Regions from separate parts of the Streptomyces saintjeani genome, predicted to be linked through region 2. Evidence: riboswitches for the same ligand, from Rfam matches in the RefSeq annotation. Region 2 holds a riboswitch; the other holds the start of a gene.
What was found. A riboswitch is a leader RNA that binds a small molecule or an ion and turns the genes downstream of it on or off. The one in region 2 is predicted to bind S-adenosylmethionine.
Positions count from the first base shown of each region.

Region 1: another riboswitch for S-adenosylmethionine. It lies ahead of thrC (threonine synthase); the one in region 2 lies ahead of ACQCO7_RS11380 (aminotransferase class V-fold PLP-dependent enzyme).

Region 1 covers NZ_CP189624.1:4,221,224-4,227,147, reverse strand. Annotated here, with positions in the region: gene otsB (trehalose-phosphatase) at 1-413, shown strand, start outside; gene ACQCO7_RS19055 (alpha,alpha-trehalose-phosphate synthase (UDP-forming)) at 389-1,762, opposite strand; gene ACQCO7_RS19050 (glucosyl-3-phosphoglycerate synthase) at 1,875-2,819, opposite strand; SAM riboswitch class I at 2,985-3,132, shown strand; gene thrC (threonine synthase) at 3,150-4,445, shown strand; gene ACQCO7_RS19040 (MoaD/ThiS family protein) at 4,442-4,717, shown strand; gene ACQCO7_RS19035 (cold-shock protein) at 5,162-5,365, shown strand.
Region 2 covers NZ_CP189624.1:2,548,752-2,554,675, forward strand. Annotated here, with positions in the region: gene ACQCO7_RS11360 (NYN domain-containing protein) at 1-990, opposite strand, end outside; gene ACQCO7_RS11365 (hypothetical protein) at 1,028-1,267, opposite strand; gene ACQCO7_RS11370 (rhomboid family intramembrane serine protease) at 1,423-2,130, shown strand; gene ACQCO7_RS11375 (Lrp/AsnC family transcriptional regulator) at 2,127-2,408, shown strand; gene ACQCO7_RS11380 (aminotransferase class V-fold PLP-dependent enzyme) at 2,405-3,748, opposite strand; SAM riboswitch class IV at 3,790-3,906, opposite strand; gene trpD (anthranilate phosphoribosyltransferase) at 4,087-5,151, opposite strand; gene qcrB (cytochrome bc1 complex cytochrome b subunit) at 5,293-5,924, opposite strand, start outside.

The DNA.
Region 1 (5,924 bases), 1.7 Mb from region 2:
TCGAGGAGAAGGGGCGAGCCGTCGCCGTACACACCCGGCGCGCGAAGGACCCGCAGGGACTGTGGGAGGCCCTGCGGGAGCCGATCGCCGAACTCGCCACCCGGCACGGGCTGATCGTCGAACCGGGCCGCCTGGTCCTGGAGATCAGGCCGGCCGGGATGGACAAGGGAGCCGCGCTGAAGAGCCTCGTCGAGGAGACCGGCGTCACCGCGGTGCTGTACGCCGGCGACGACCTCGGTGACCTCCCCGCCTTCGACGCCGTGGACGCCCTCCGCGCGGACAACACCCCCGGCGTCCTGATCTGTAGCGGCAGCAACGAAGTAACCGCTCTCAGCAACAGGGCGGACCTGATCGTGGACGGTCCCCCCGGAGTCGTGGAACTCCTGGCTCAGCTCGTCAACGACGTCAGCTGATCGAGGAACCACTGCGTCGGCGGCAACGCGGTCGCGGCGGCGGCGAGCCGCTTCGTCCGCTCCGCCCGCTCCTCGCGCGGCATGGAGAGCGCCTCGTGAAGCGCCTCGGCGGTCTCCAGGATGTCGTACGGATTGACGGTGATCGCGTCGTCGCGCAGCTCCCAGTACGCCCCCGCCTCCCGCGAAAGGACCAGGGCGCACCCCTCGTCGGAGACGACGGGCACCTCCTTGGCGACAAGGTTCATGCCGTCCCGGATCGGATTGACCAGCGCGACATCCGCGAGCCGGTACGCCGCGAGGGACCGCGCGAAGTCATCCTTGAGATGGAGCAGTACGGGGGTCCAAGTCGCGGTCCCGTAGACAGAGTTGATCTCGTCGGCGACCCGCTGGACCTCGTCCATGTAGTCCCGGTACACCTTGAGGTCCTGCCGCGAGGGATACGCGAAAGCTACGTGGACCACACGGTCACGCCACTCGGGGCGAGTGTCGAGCAGGTGCCGGTAGGCCAGTAGCCCCCGCACGATGTTCTTGGACAGCTCGGTCCGGTCGACGCGGACGACAGCGAGCCGCCCCTCCCCGATCTCCTCACGCAGGGACGCGATCCGGTCCCGTACGTCGGCCTGGTCCGCGCGGTCGCGGAGGAAGTCGGCGTCGGCGCCGAGGGGGTACACCCCGATCCCGGTCGACCCGGTCCCGTCGGGACAACAGGACGCGAACGCGTCGGCCCACCGCCGGGTGAGGAACCCCAGCTGGTCGGCGGAGAGCATGCTGGTCAGGAGCTGCGTACGGATGTCGTCGGGAAGCAGCGCGAAGTAGTCCGGCGGAGCCCAGGGTGTGTGCGAGAAGTGACCGATCCGCAGATCGGGCCGCAACTCCCGCAGCATGCCCGGCACGAGGCACAGGTGGTAGTCCTGTACGAGTACGGCGGCCCCCTCGGCCGCCCCCTCCGCCAGCGCCCGCGCGAACGCCCGGTTGTACGCCTCGTACGACACCCACTGCCGTCTGAACTCCGCGTCGAACACGGGCTCCAGCGGCGTCTGGTACAGCATGTGGTGGACGAACCACAGCACGGAGTTGGCGATGCCGTTGTACGCGTCGGCGTGCACGTCGGCGGGGATGTCGAGCATCCGCGTCCCCGGCTCGCCGACCCCTCGCCGTACGGCCTCACGGTCCCCGTCGGACAGCGCGCTGCACACCCACAGCGCACCGGAGTCCGGGTCGATCGCGGAGAGCCCGGAGACGACCCCGCCGCCGCCGCGCCTGGCGTGCAGCGCGCCGTCGTCGCCGACGGAGTAGGAGACGGGGCCCCGGTTGGAGGCGACGAGCACACGCGAAGCACCGAACGTCATACGCCCAACCTAGCCAGGCGCTGCGCTGCTCAAACGTTCGGAACGTATACGTGGCATGGGACTCAGGGGTATGCAGCCCTCAAGTACTAACCGGTTACACCCCGGGAGCCACTCACGCGACCTTCCGCCTCGCGTACTCCGCGATCTCCACCATCGGCGGCCTCTCCTCGGTGTCCACCGAATACGTCCGCGCCTCGAACCCGCCCTCGCTCCGCTCGAACTGGGTCAGCGCCGGACGGATCAAGTGCCCACGCGCCAGCCGCAGTTGGGCCGTACGGTAGATCGCCGCGGACATCCGCCCCAGCGCCTGCCCGTCCTGGTGACGATGCTTGCGGACCCCGATGTCGACCTGGGCCAGGGCGTCGAGGCCGACCAGATGCAGGGCGTCGACCAGCATGCCCAGCTCGACCCCGTACCCCACCGGGAACGGAAGCTGCTCCAGCAGACTGCGCCGGGCCGCGTACTCGCCCCCCAACGGCTGCACGAACCCGGCGAGTTGAGGCCAGTGCATGTTCAGCAGCGGGCGCGCCATCAGCTCCGTCACCCGCCCGCCCTGCCCCGACGCGCCGGCGAGGGGGCGGTCGTACATGCCCTTCACCAGATCGACGTCCGGATCGGTCAGCAGCGGACCCACGATCCCGGAGACGAAGTCGGAGGAGAAGTCGCGCAGGTCCGCGTCGATGAAGCAGACGATGTCGCCGGTGGTGGCGAGCAGGGACCGCCAGAGGACCTCGCCCTTGCCGGGGACGGCGGGGATGCGGGGCAGGATCGCGTCGCGATGGACGACGCGGGCCCCCGCCGAGGCCGCGACGGACGCTGTACGGTCCGTCGAGCCGGAGTCGACGACGACGAGCTCGTCGACGAGCGGCACCTGGAGCATCAGGTCGTGGCGGATGACCGCGACGATGTCACCGACCGTCGCCTCCTCGTTCAGCGCGGGGAGGACCACGGAGACGGTCAGCCCGGTGGCCCGCTTCGCCGCCATGATCCGGTGGAGGGGGCGGTCGGTCACCGACCAGGAGCGGGTGGCCAGCCAGCGCTCGGCTTCTTCCAGCACAGTCAGCGGCTCCTCACTGTCACGGTCACACTGCGACGTGTGATCCATCTCGCGCCTCGGACGACTATCTCAACTGTCGTGGCCTTCGGTTACAGTCTTGAACAACGCTGGTGACCATCGCATGTCGGGGACGCCTGGCGGACAGCTCCACCCATAACTTCATACCGCTCATCCAGAGGGGCAGAGGGATACGGCCCGATGAAGCCCCGGCAACCCTCCAGCCGGTCTCGTGCGTGATCACGCAGCGAGGCTCCCGGCTAGGGAAGGTGCCAAATCCGTCTCACGGCGAGATGCGTCGTGAGGAAGATGAGGAGAAAGGGCCTCGCCTCCATGGCTGTGCAGACGATCGCAACCACCGCGTCGACCTCCGAGAACACCGTCGACCTCGGTCCCGCAACGGCGCTGAGCTGCCGCGAGTGCGGCCACCGCGTCCCCCTCGGCCCCTTCTTCGCCTGCGAAGAGTGTTTCGGTCCCCTTGAGATCGCGTACGACTTCTCTTCGTACGACACCGAAGCGCTGCGAGCCCGCATCGCCGCAGGTCCCGCCAACATCTGGCGCTACGCCCCCCTACTCCCCGTACCCGCGGACGTAGCCGAGAAGCCGAACATCAACCCCGGCTGGACCAAGCTCGTCCAGGCCGACCGCCTCGCCGCCGAACTCGGCGTCGAGCAGGGCAAGTTGTTCGTCAAGGACGACTCCGGCAACCCCACGCACTCCTTCAAGGACCGCGTCGTCGCCCAGGCGCTCGAAGCGGCGCGCGCCTTCGGTTTCACCACCCTCAGCTGCTCCTCGACCGGCAACCTCGCGGGCGCGGTCGGCGCCGCAGCCGCCCGCGCTGGCCTGCGCTCCTGCGTCTTCATCCCGCACGACCTGGAACAGGGCAAGATCGTCATGGCCGCCGTCTACGGCGGTGAGCTGGTCGGCATCGAGGGCAACTACGACGACGTCAACCGCTTCTGCTCCGAGCTGATCGGCGACTCGGCGGGCGAGGGCTGGGGCTTCGTCAACGTCAACCTGCGGCCGTACTACGCCGAGGGCTCCAAGACGCTGGCGTACGAGATCTGCGAGCAGCTCGGCTGGGAACTTCCGGACCAGCTCGTCGTACCGATCGCCTCCGGCTCGCAGCTCACGAAGATCGACAAGGGGCTCCAGGAGCTGATCAAGCTGGGGCTCGTCGCGGACAAGCCGTACAAGATCTTCGGGGCGCAGGCTCAGGGGTGCTCGCCGGTGTCGGTCGCGTACAAGGCGGGGCACGACGTCGTACGGCCGCAGAAGCCGGACACGATCGCTAAGTCCCTCGCCATCGGGAACCCGGCGGACGGGCCGTACGTGCTGGACATCGCGCGGCGGACCGGCGGCGCCGTCGAGGACGTCACCGACGAGCAGATCGTCGACGCGATCAAGGTGCTGGCGCGGACGGAGGGGATCTTCGCGGAGACCGCCGGGGGCGTGACCGTGGGGGTCACCCGCAAGCTGATCGAGAACGGGCTGCTGGACCCGTCCCTCACGACGGTCGTCCTCAATACGGGTGACGGCCTCAAGACCCTTGACGCGGTCGCCGGGACCGGCCTGACCGCCACCATCCGCCCGACCCTGGACTCCTTCCGAGAGGCTGGCCTCGCATGAGCGTGACCGTTCGTATCCCGACCATCCTGCGTACGTACACCGGTGGAAAGGCCGAGGTGGCCGCCGAGGGCGGGACCCTCGGGGAGGTCATCGCGGACCTGGAGAAGAACCACACGGGGATCTCCGCGCGCGTCCTGGACGACCAGGGGAAGCTGCGGCGGTTCGTGAATGTGTACGTCAATGACGACGACGTCCGTTTCGAGCAGGGGCTGGAGACGGCGACTCCCGACGGCGCCGGCGTCTCCATCATCCCGGCGGTCGCCGGGGGCTGAGTTCGCCGGTTGACCTAATGTCATTACCGGCGGGTAGTAACCGTCAGTAACGCGTATTACTCATTGTTCATCGAATTGCCCTCTCTGCTTCGAAGCGGAGGGGGCAATTCTGTGTGGTTGAACGAGGTAGGGTTGGGGAACCCGCTTGCGCTCAGCCTTCTCGCATCCGACAAGAAACAGCCAAAGTGTGCGTCTCTTGCGTGGCATTTGCGGCATATGCCCGGCCCGACTTGCCCTGACCTCTGGTGAATTCTCACCACATTCCGGATCGCGTGCGTCCAGAATTCTCGTCCGATTGACCTGTTGCAGACGGCAGTTGGACAGATACATTCAGCCGCGGTCGACGCGTTCCGGCGCACGCCCCCAATACGGCAGGGGGGTGAGGTCTGACCCGGACCCACGAAGTGTGGGTCCGCGCAAGGGCCAGTAATAGGGGAGTTAGGCATGGCTCAGGGCACCGTCAAGTGGTTCAACGCGGAGAAGGGGTACGGCTTCATCGCGGTCGACGGTGGTGCGGACGTCTTCGTCCACTACAGCGCCATTCAGATGGACGGCTACCGCACCCTCGAAGAGGGCCAGCGAGTCGAGTTCGAGATCTCGCAGGGTCAGAAAGGCCCGCAGGCCGACATGGTTCGCGTCACCGCCTGAACATTCGACAAAAGGCCCGCACCTGTCCAGGGTGCGGGCCTTTTGTCGTGGGTGCTGGGGGTCGCCGGGCGAGGTGTGCTTTCAGGGGGCTCTGCCGATGTGCGGCTCCGCCGCGCGGGCGCGACGAGCCACGACGCGCCCGCGCTCGCCTGGCCGCTTCCCTGCTTGCTGCCGACGGCACCGGTCGGACGCCGAGCCGGTCCAGGTCTTTTAGGGGCGCGGGGAACTGCGCGACAAGCCACGACGCACCCGCAGCCGCCCACGCGCCACCACCCCCCACCCCCTTCGCCCCACCCCCGAATCCGCAACTTGCCAGTCCTCCCCCGCCACCCCCGTGACCCGCGCCCTCCCCACCCCGCAGCCCCCGCAAACCCCCACCCTCCACCCGTACGGCCTTGCACTCTCGGGGGTCGAGTGCTAATCATTGGCGTTAGCACTCTCCCTGTGAGAGTGACAACGAAGGACCGAGTCGGTGAGGTTCACGGCGAGGGTGGGGCAAGGGACCACCAGACCGCGGGACCGTCCGTCGCGGGCGCGGGCGCGGTCCATTTGCGGTACT
Region 2 (5,924 bases):
GTCGACCACCAGGTGTGCCTGAGGCAGCGCGAGCAACTGATCGAGAATGGCCGGATCGTGCTCCGACAGGGCGCGCGCGGCGATGTCCTTCGGCGTCATCCGGCCGGGTTCGACGGCGTCGACGGTCTCGGCGGGCCGTACGGACACGGGGGGCAGCGCGAGTTCGCGGCGCAGGCCCTGGGTGGCTTCGAGGACGGTGTCCAGCAGGAGCCGTACGCGCATGTCCTCGACGCTGCGGCCCTCGCGGGCGGCGCGGCGGCTGGCCTCCAGGGCGGCCTCGACCTCGCCGAGCCGCGACTTGAGGCGCCGGGTCTCGCTCTCGGCGGCGGACACCTGGGCGCCCGTCTCGGCGCGGACGGCCTCGATCTCGCCCTGGAGCTTGCGCTGGGCGGCCTCGCCGCGCTTGACGTCGCTGAGGGCGGAGCGCAGCTTGCGGTGCGCGGCCTCCGCCTCCCGCTTGGCGGCGTCGAGTTCCTGCCGCAGGCGTTCCGTCTCGGCCTTGACCTGGCCCCGCGCGTGCGCCAGCTCCTCGCGCAGGCGCTCCAGTTCGGCGCGGCTCTCCTCGTCGGCGCGTTCGGCGTCGGCGCGCTGGGCCTCCTCGCCGGCGGCGGTGACGAGCTTGACCCAGCCGGTGGGGCGCAGCACGTAGGCCGCCGCCGCCACGTCCAGCGGGTCGGCGGCCGGGGGCGGCGAACCGGAGTCGAGGGCGCCGGTGAGTTCCGGCTGGGCCTCTCTGAGCTTCTCCCCGATGCGCTGGCGGAACAGCGCGTCGGTCTCCAGCGCGGAGGCCATCGCGTTCCCGGCGAACTTGGTCCGGCGGTTCGGCGCGAACCGGGCGTACTGCCGCAGCTGTGCGGGCAGTTCGGCGAGGGTCAGGCCGCCGAAGCCGTCCGACACGATCTGCACGACCCTGCGGCGCACCCCGTCGGGCAGGGGGCGGTCGAGCACCTCGGCGGCGCCGTCGCCCGGCTCGCCCGTGGTCTCCGCCATCCGTCACACCCCACTTGCCGTGCGGGGCCGCTCCCTCTCAGGAGTCGGCGCCCGGCCTGTCCACGAGTTCCACCGAATCGACTGCGTTGCACCAGCGGCAGCGCACCGACTCGATGGTCTCACTGACCACCTCGCGCTCCTCGACCTTCGGCTCTCCGGCCAGGTCGAGATGGACGTACTCGACGACCTTCGAGGAGCGGGTCACGTCGAACCGGGTGAGGTTTCCGCAGAGGGTGCAGCGCCACCGGGTGGTGGCGGTCGGCAGGGTAACCGTCATCGGAACCGTCCGCTCCTTTTCTGGGCCGTGCGCCGGGGGCGTGCCCCGATGCGTGTGGCCGTAACCCTACGGCCTGCCGGGGACCCGTCGCCCGCCCGTCCGTGGCGGCGAGGCGATATCGGCCGTTGTATCCGCTTGCGTCATGCTCTGTAGCCATGATCGACAGGTGGCGACCCGCCGCGCCGGTGACGTACGGACTGATCGCGCTGTGCTGCGCCGTCTTCGTCCTCGGGCCCGCGTCGGGGCTCAATCCCTCGTACGGCTCCGGCGAGGCGCTGGTCGCGGCGCAGCGGGCGTACTACCACCGCTGGGGGGTCGTGCCCGCCGGCCTCTTCGAGGGGTCGGCGCGGGCCGCGCTCACTCCGCTGACCGCGCTGTTCGTGCACGGCGGCTGGGTCCATCTGCTCGGCAACATGCTCTTCCTCTACGTCTTCGGGGCGATGACCGAGGAACGCATGGGGCGCGTCGAGTTCACCCTCTTCTACACCGGCTGCGGCTGCCTCGCCCTCCTGGGGTACGCGGCTGCCCACGCCGACTCCGCACAGTCCCTCGTGGGGGCGTCCGGAGCGATCTCGGCCGTCCTCGGGGCCTTCCTCTACCTCTTCCCCCGGGCGCGCGTCACCAGTCTTCTGCCGTTCCTCTTCTTCCTCCCCCTGCGCTTCCCCGCCTGGCTGGTCCTCCCCTTCTGGGCGGCCCTCCAGTGGCTCGCCGCGAACCACGCCGCCGACGGCCCCGGCGTCGCCTACCTCGCCCACGTCGTGGGCTTCACGCTCGGGTTCCTGTACGCGTGGGCGCGATTCACCCGTACGACTACAGTTGGGGCCGCCCCAGCACGCGTCCCCGAGGGAGAGAACCAGCCGTGATCACCGCGATCGTCCTGATCAAGACCAGCGTGGACCGGATTCCGGAGATCGCCGAGGAGATCGCCTCCCTGGAGAGCGTGAGCGAGGTGTTCTCGGTGACCGGGACGTACGACCTCATCGCGATGGTCCGGGTGCGGGAGCACGAGGATCTGGCCGACGTCATCCCCGGGCGGATCAGCAAGATCCCCGGCGTGGAGGCGACGGACACGCACGTCGCGTTCCGGACGTACTCCCAGCACGACTTGGAGGCCGCGTTCGCGATCGGCCTGGACTCCTAGGCAGCCGGCACGCAGCGGCCGTTCTCCGTCCGGTACGTCAGCTTCGCGCCCAGCGTCACCAGTTCGCGCACGGCCGCCACGAAGCGCTCCACGTGCTCGTCCGGGGTTCCCGCGCCGAAGCTCACGCGGATCGCGTTCAGGGACGTCGCCCCGCCGCACTCCCCCGCCCGCGCCGCCGTCGCGCCCAGGAGGCGGTCGACGAGGGGGTGCGCGCAGAACAGGCCGTCGCGGACGCCGATGCCGTACTCGGCGGAGAGGGCGGCGGCGAAGTGGGAGCTGTTCCAGCCGTCCACCACGAAGGAGAGGACGCCCACGCGGGGGGCGTCGTCGCCGAAGAGGGACAGGACGCGGACCTGGGGGACGTCCGCGAGGCCCGCGCGGACCGTGCGGATCAGGTGGTGCTCGCGGGCCACGAGGCTGTCGAAGCCCTCCTCCGTCAGCGCCCTGCACGCGGAGGCGATCGCGTAGGCGCCGATCACGTTCGGGGAGCCGGCCTCGTGGCGGGCCGCGTTCTCGTGCCACTCCACCTCGACCGAGCCGTCCGCGGCGCGGCTCACCCTGCGGCTGGCGCCGCCGCCCGCGAGGTACGGCTCGGCCGCGTGCAGCCAGTCCGTACGGCCCGCGAGGACGCCCGCGCCGAAGGGGGCGTACAGCTTGTGGCCGGAGAACGCGATCCAGTCGACGTCCAGGTCCTTCACCGACACGGGGTGGTGCGGGGCGAGCTGGGCCGCGTCCAGGACGATACGGGCGCCGTGCGCGTGCGCCGTCGCCGTCAGCTCGCGGACCGGCCACAGTTCGCCGGTGACGTTCGAGGCGCCGGTCACGCAGACGAGGGCGGGGGCCGTGGTGTCGCGGGCCGCCAGGGCCCGGCCGAGCGTCGCCACCGCCTCCTCGGGGGTGCGGGGGGCGTCCAGGTACGTCACGTCCCGGTGCTGCCAGGGGAGCAGGGACGCGTGGTGCTCGGTCTCGAAGACGTACACCTGGCAGTTCGCGGGGACCGCGCGCGCCAGCAGGTTCAGGGAGTCCGTCGTCGAGCGCGTGAAGATCAGCTCGTCGTCCTCGCGGCAGTCCAGGAACTCCGCGACCGTCCTGCGCGCGGCCTCGAAGAGGTCCGTGGAGAGCTGGGAGAGGTAGCCGGCGCCGCGGTGGACGCTGCCGTAGTACGGGGCGTACGCGGCGACGTCGTCCCAGACGCGCTGGAGGGCGGGGGCGCTGGCCGCGTAGTCGAGGGCCGCGTAGGTGACCTCGCCGCCGGTGACGAGGGGGACGGTGACGTCCCGGCCCAGCACGTCCAGGGGTGCGCAGAGGGTCTGCTCGGAGGCGCGCGTGATGACGGACATGGGGAAGTCTCCTCGACGACCAGGACCCCCGGTCTCAGGAGGGTCCGCGCTTGCCGAGGACCTTGCTGCCCACGGCCTGGTCTTCACCCGGGGCACCCCGCCACGGACGGAGGGTTGCCGGACAGTCGGCCGGGGCCTGATGACTGTCACTCATGACCTGGTTCAGAAAGTAGATGAGGTGATCGCGGGGGCGCAAGTTCTGTCCGGATCGCGGGACGCCTAATAGCTCGGGGGGAACTGTGGTGTGGCGGGTGCAGGGCCGTCGTGGTTGATCGCGCAGTTCCCCGCGCCCCTGAAGGACAGGCGGCTGGCGCCGCCTTGTCCTTCGGGGCGGTCCCCTACTTGTTCGTCGCCGCTACCCAGCGTTCCAGCGTCCTCTTCGCCTCGCCCGAGTCGATCGACTCCGCCGCCTTCGCCATGCCCTCCCGGAGCTGCTCGGCGAGGGTGCCCGTACCGGGGTTCAGGGCCACCAGGGCCGCTGCCGAGTTGAGGAGGACCGCGTCTCTGACCGGGCCCTTCTCGCCGTCGAGGAGGTTGCGGGCCACCTCGGCGTTGTACGCGGGGTCCGCGCCTCGGAGTGCCTCGATGGGGACCAGGCCGATGCCCACGTCCCGGGGGTCGAAGCTCTCCTCCGTGACCTTGTTGTCCCGGACCACCCAGACCCGGGAGGTCGACGTGGTCGTCAGTTCGTCGAGGCCGTCGTCTCCCCGGAAGACCAGGGAGGAGTTGCCCCGGTCCGCCAGGACGCCCGCGATCATCGGGGCCATGCGGGGGTCCGCCACCCCTACCGCCTGGGACTTCACCCGGGCCGGGTTCGTGAGGGGGCCCAGCGCGTTGAAGACCGTACGGATGCCCAACTGGCCTCGGGCGGCGGCGACATGACGCAGCGCCGGGTGGAACTTCACCGCGAAGCAGAAGGTGATGCCCGCCTCCTCGGCGACCTCCGCGACCCGCTTGGGCGTCAGTTCCAGGTTGACGCCCAGCTTCTCCAGGACGTCCGAGGCACCCGACGACGAGGACGCCGCCCGGTTGCCGTGCTTGACGACCTTCGCCCCCGTGCCGGCGACGACCAGCGCGGACATCGTCGAGATGTTGACCGTCTTCGCGCCGTCCCCGCCCGTGCCGACGATGTCGACCGTACGGCCGGACACCTCGATCGTGTTGGCGTGCTCGTACATCGCCCGGACGACCCCGGTGATCTCCTCGACCGTCTCGCCCTTGGCCCGCAGCGCCACCACGAACCCGGCGATCTGCGCGTCCGTGGCCTCGCCGCGCATGATGCGGTCCATGGCCCACGCGGTCGCGTCGGCGCTCTGGTCGTGCCCGGAGAGCAGCGCGTTGAGGACGGAGGGCCAGGAACGGCCCGCCGCGGTGTCGCCTCCAGCGGGGGTCACAGCGCTCATACGGCCGCTCCTGAGAGTCGTAAACCTAGGTTTGTTCGGTGTCGCCCCACCCTATCCAGCCCCGGGTAGCGCGAAGGCCCCGTCCGGGGTTCGGACGGGGCCTTCTGTGGCGACTTTCCCGGGCTCTACCCGGGGCTGGGATCAGTGGTGGCCGTGGCCGCTCGTGATCTCCTTGTACTCGTCGACGGTCGGCTTGGCGATCTGGCTGTCCTCGCCGTAGTACGACTCGCTGAGCTTGGCGCGGAGCTTCTCCGAGCCCTTGACCTTGCGCTTGACCCCGTTCTCGTCGGTGGTCGCGCCGATCGCGACGGGCTCGTACTGCTCGTGCGCGGTGAGCGTGTGCAGCTGCTCCTGGCTGAGCGGCTCGTGGATCTCGATGAACTCACCGTGCGGCAGGCGCTTGATCGTGCCGGTCTCGCGGCCGTGCAGCACCTTGTCCTTGTCACGGCGCTGGAGGCCGATGCAGATCCGCTTGGTGACGATGAACGCGAGGACCGGGAGGACGAAGAAGCCGATCCGGACGAACCAGGTGATCGCGTTGATGGAGAGGTGGAAGTGGGTGGCCCAGAGGTCGTTCCCACCGCCGATCAGCATCACGAAGTACGCGGTCAGCCAGGCCACACCGAACCCGGTGCGGGTCGGGGTGTTGCGCGGCCGGTCCAGGATGTGGTGTTCGCGCTTGTCGCCGGTGACCCAGGCTTCGATGAAGGGGTAGACGGCGATGGCGACGAGCACCAGCGGGAAGATCACGATCGGGATGAACACGCCCAGGA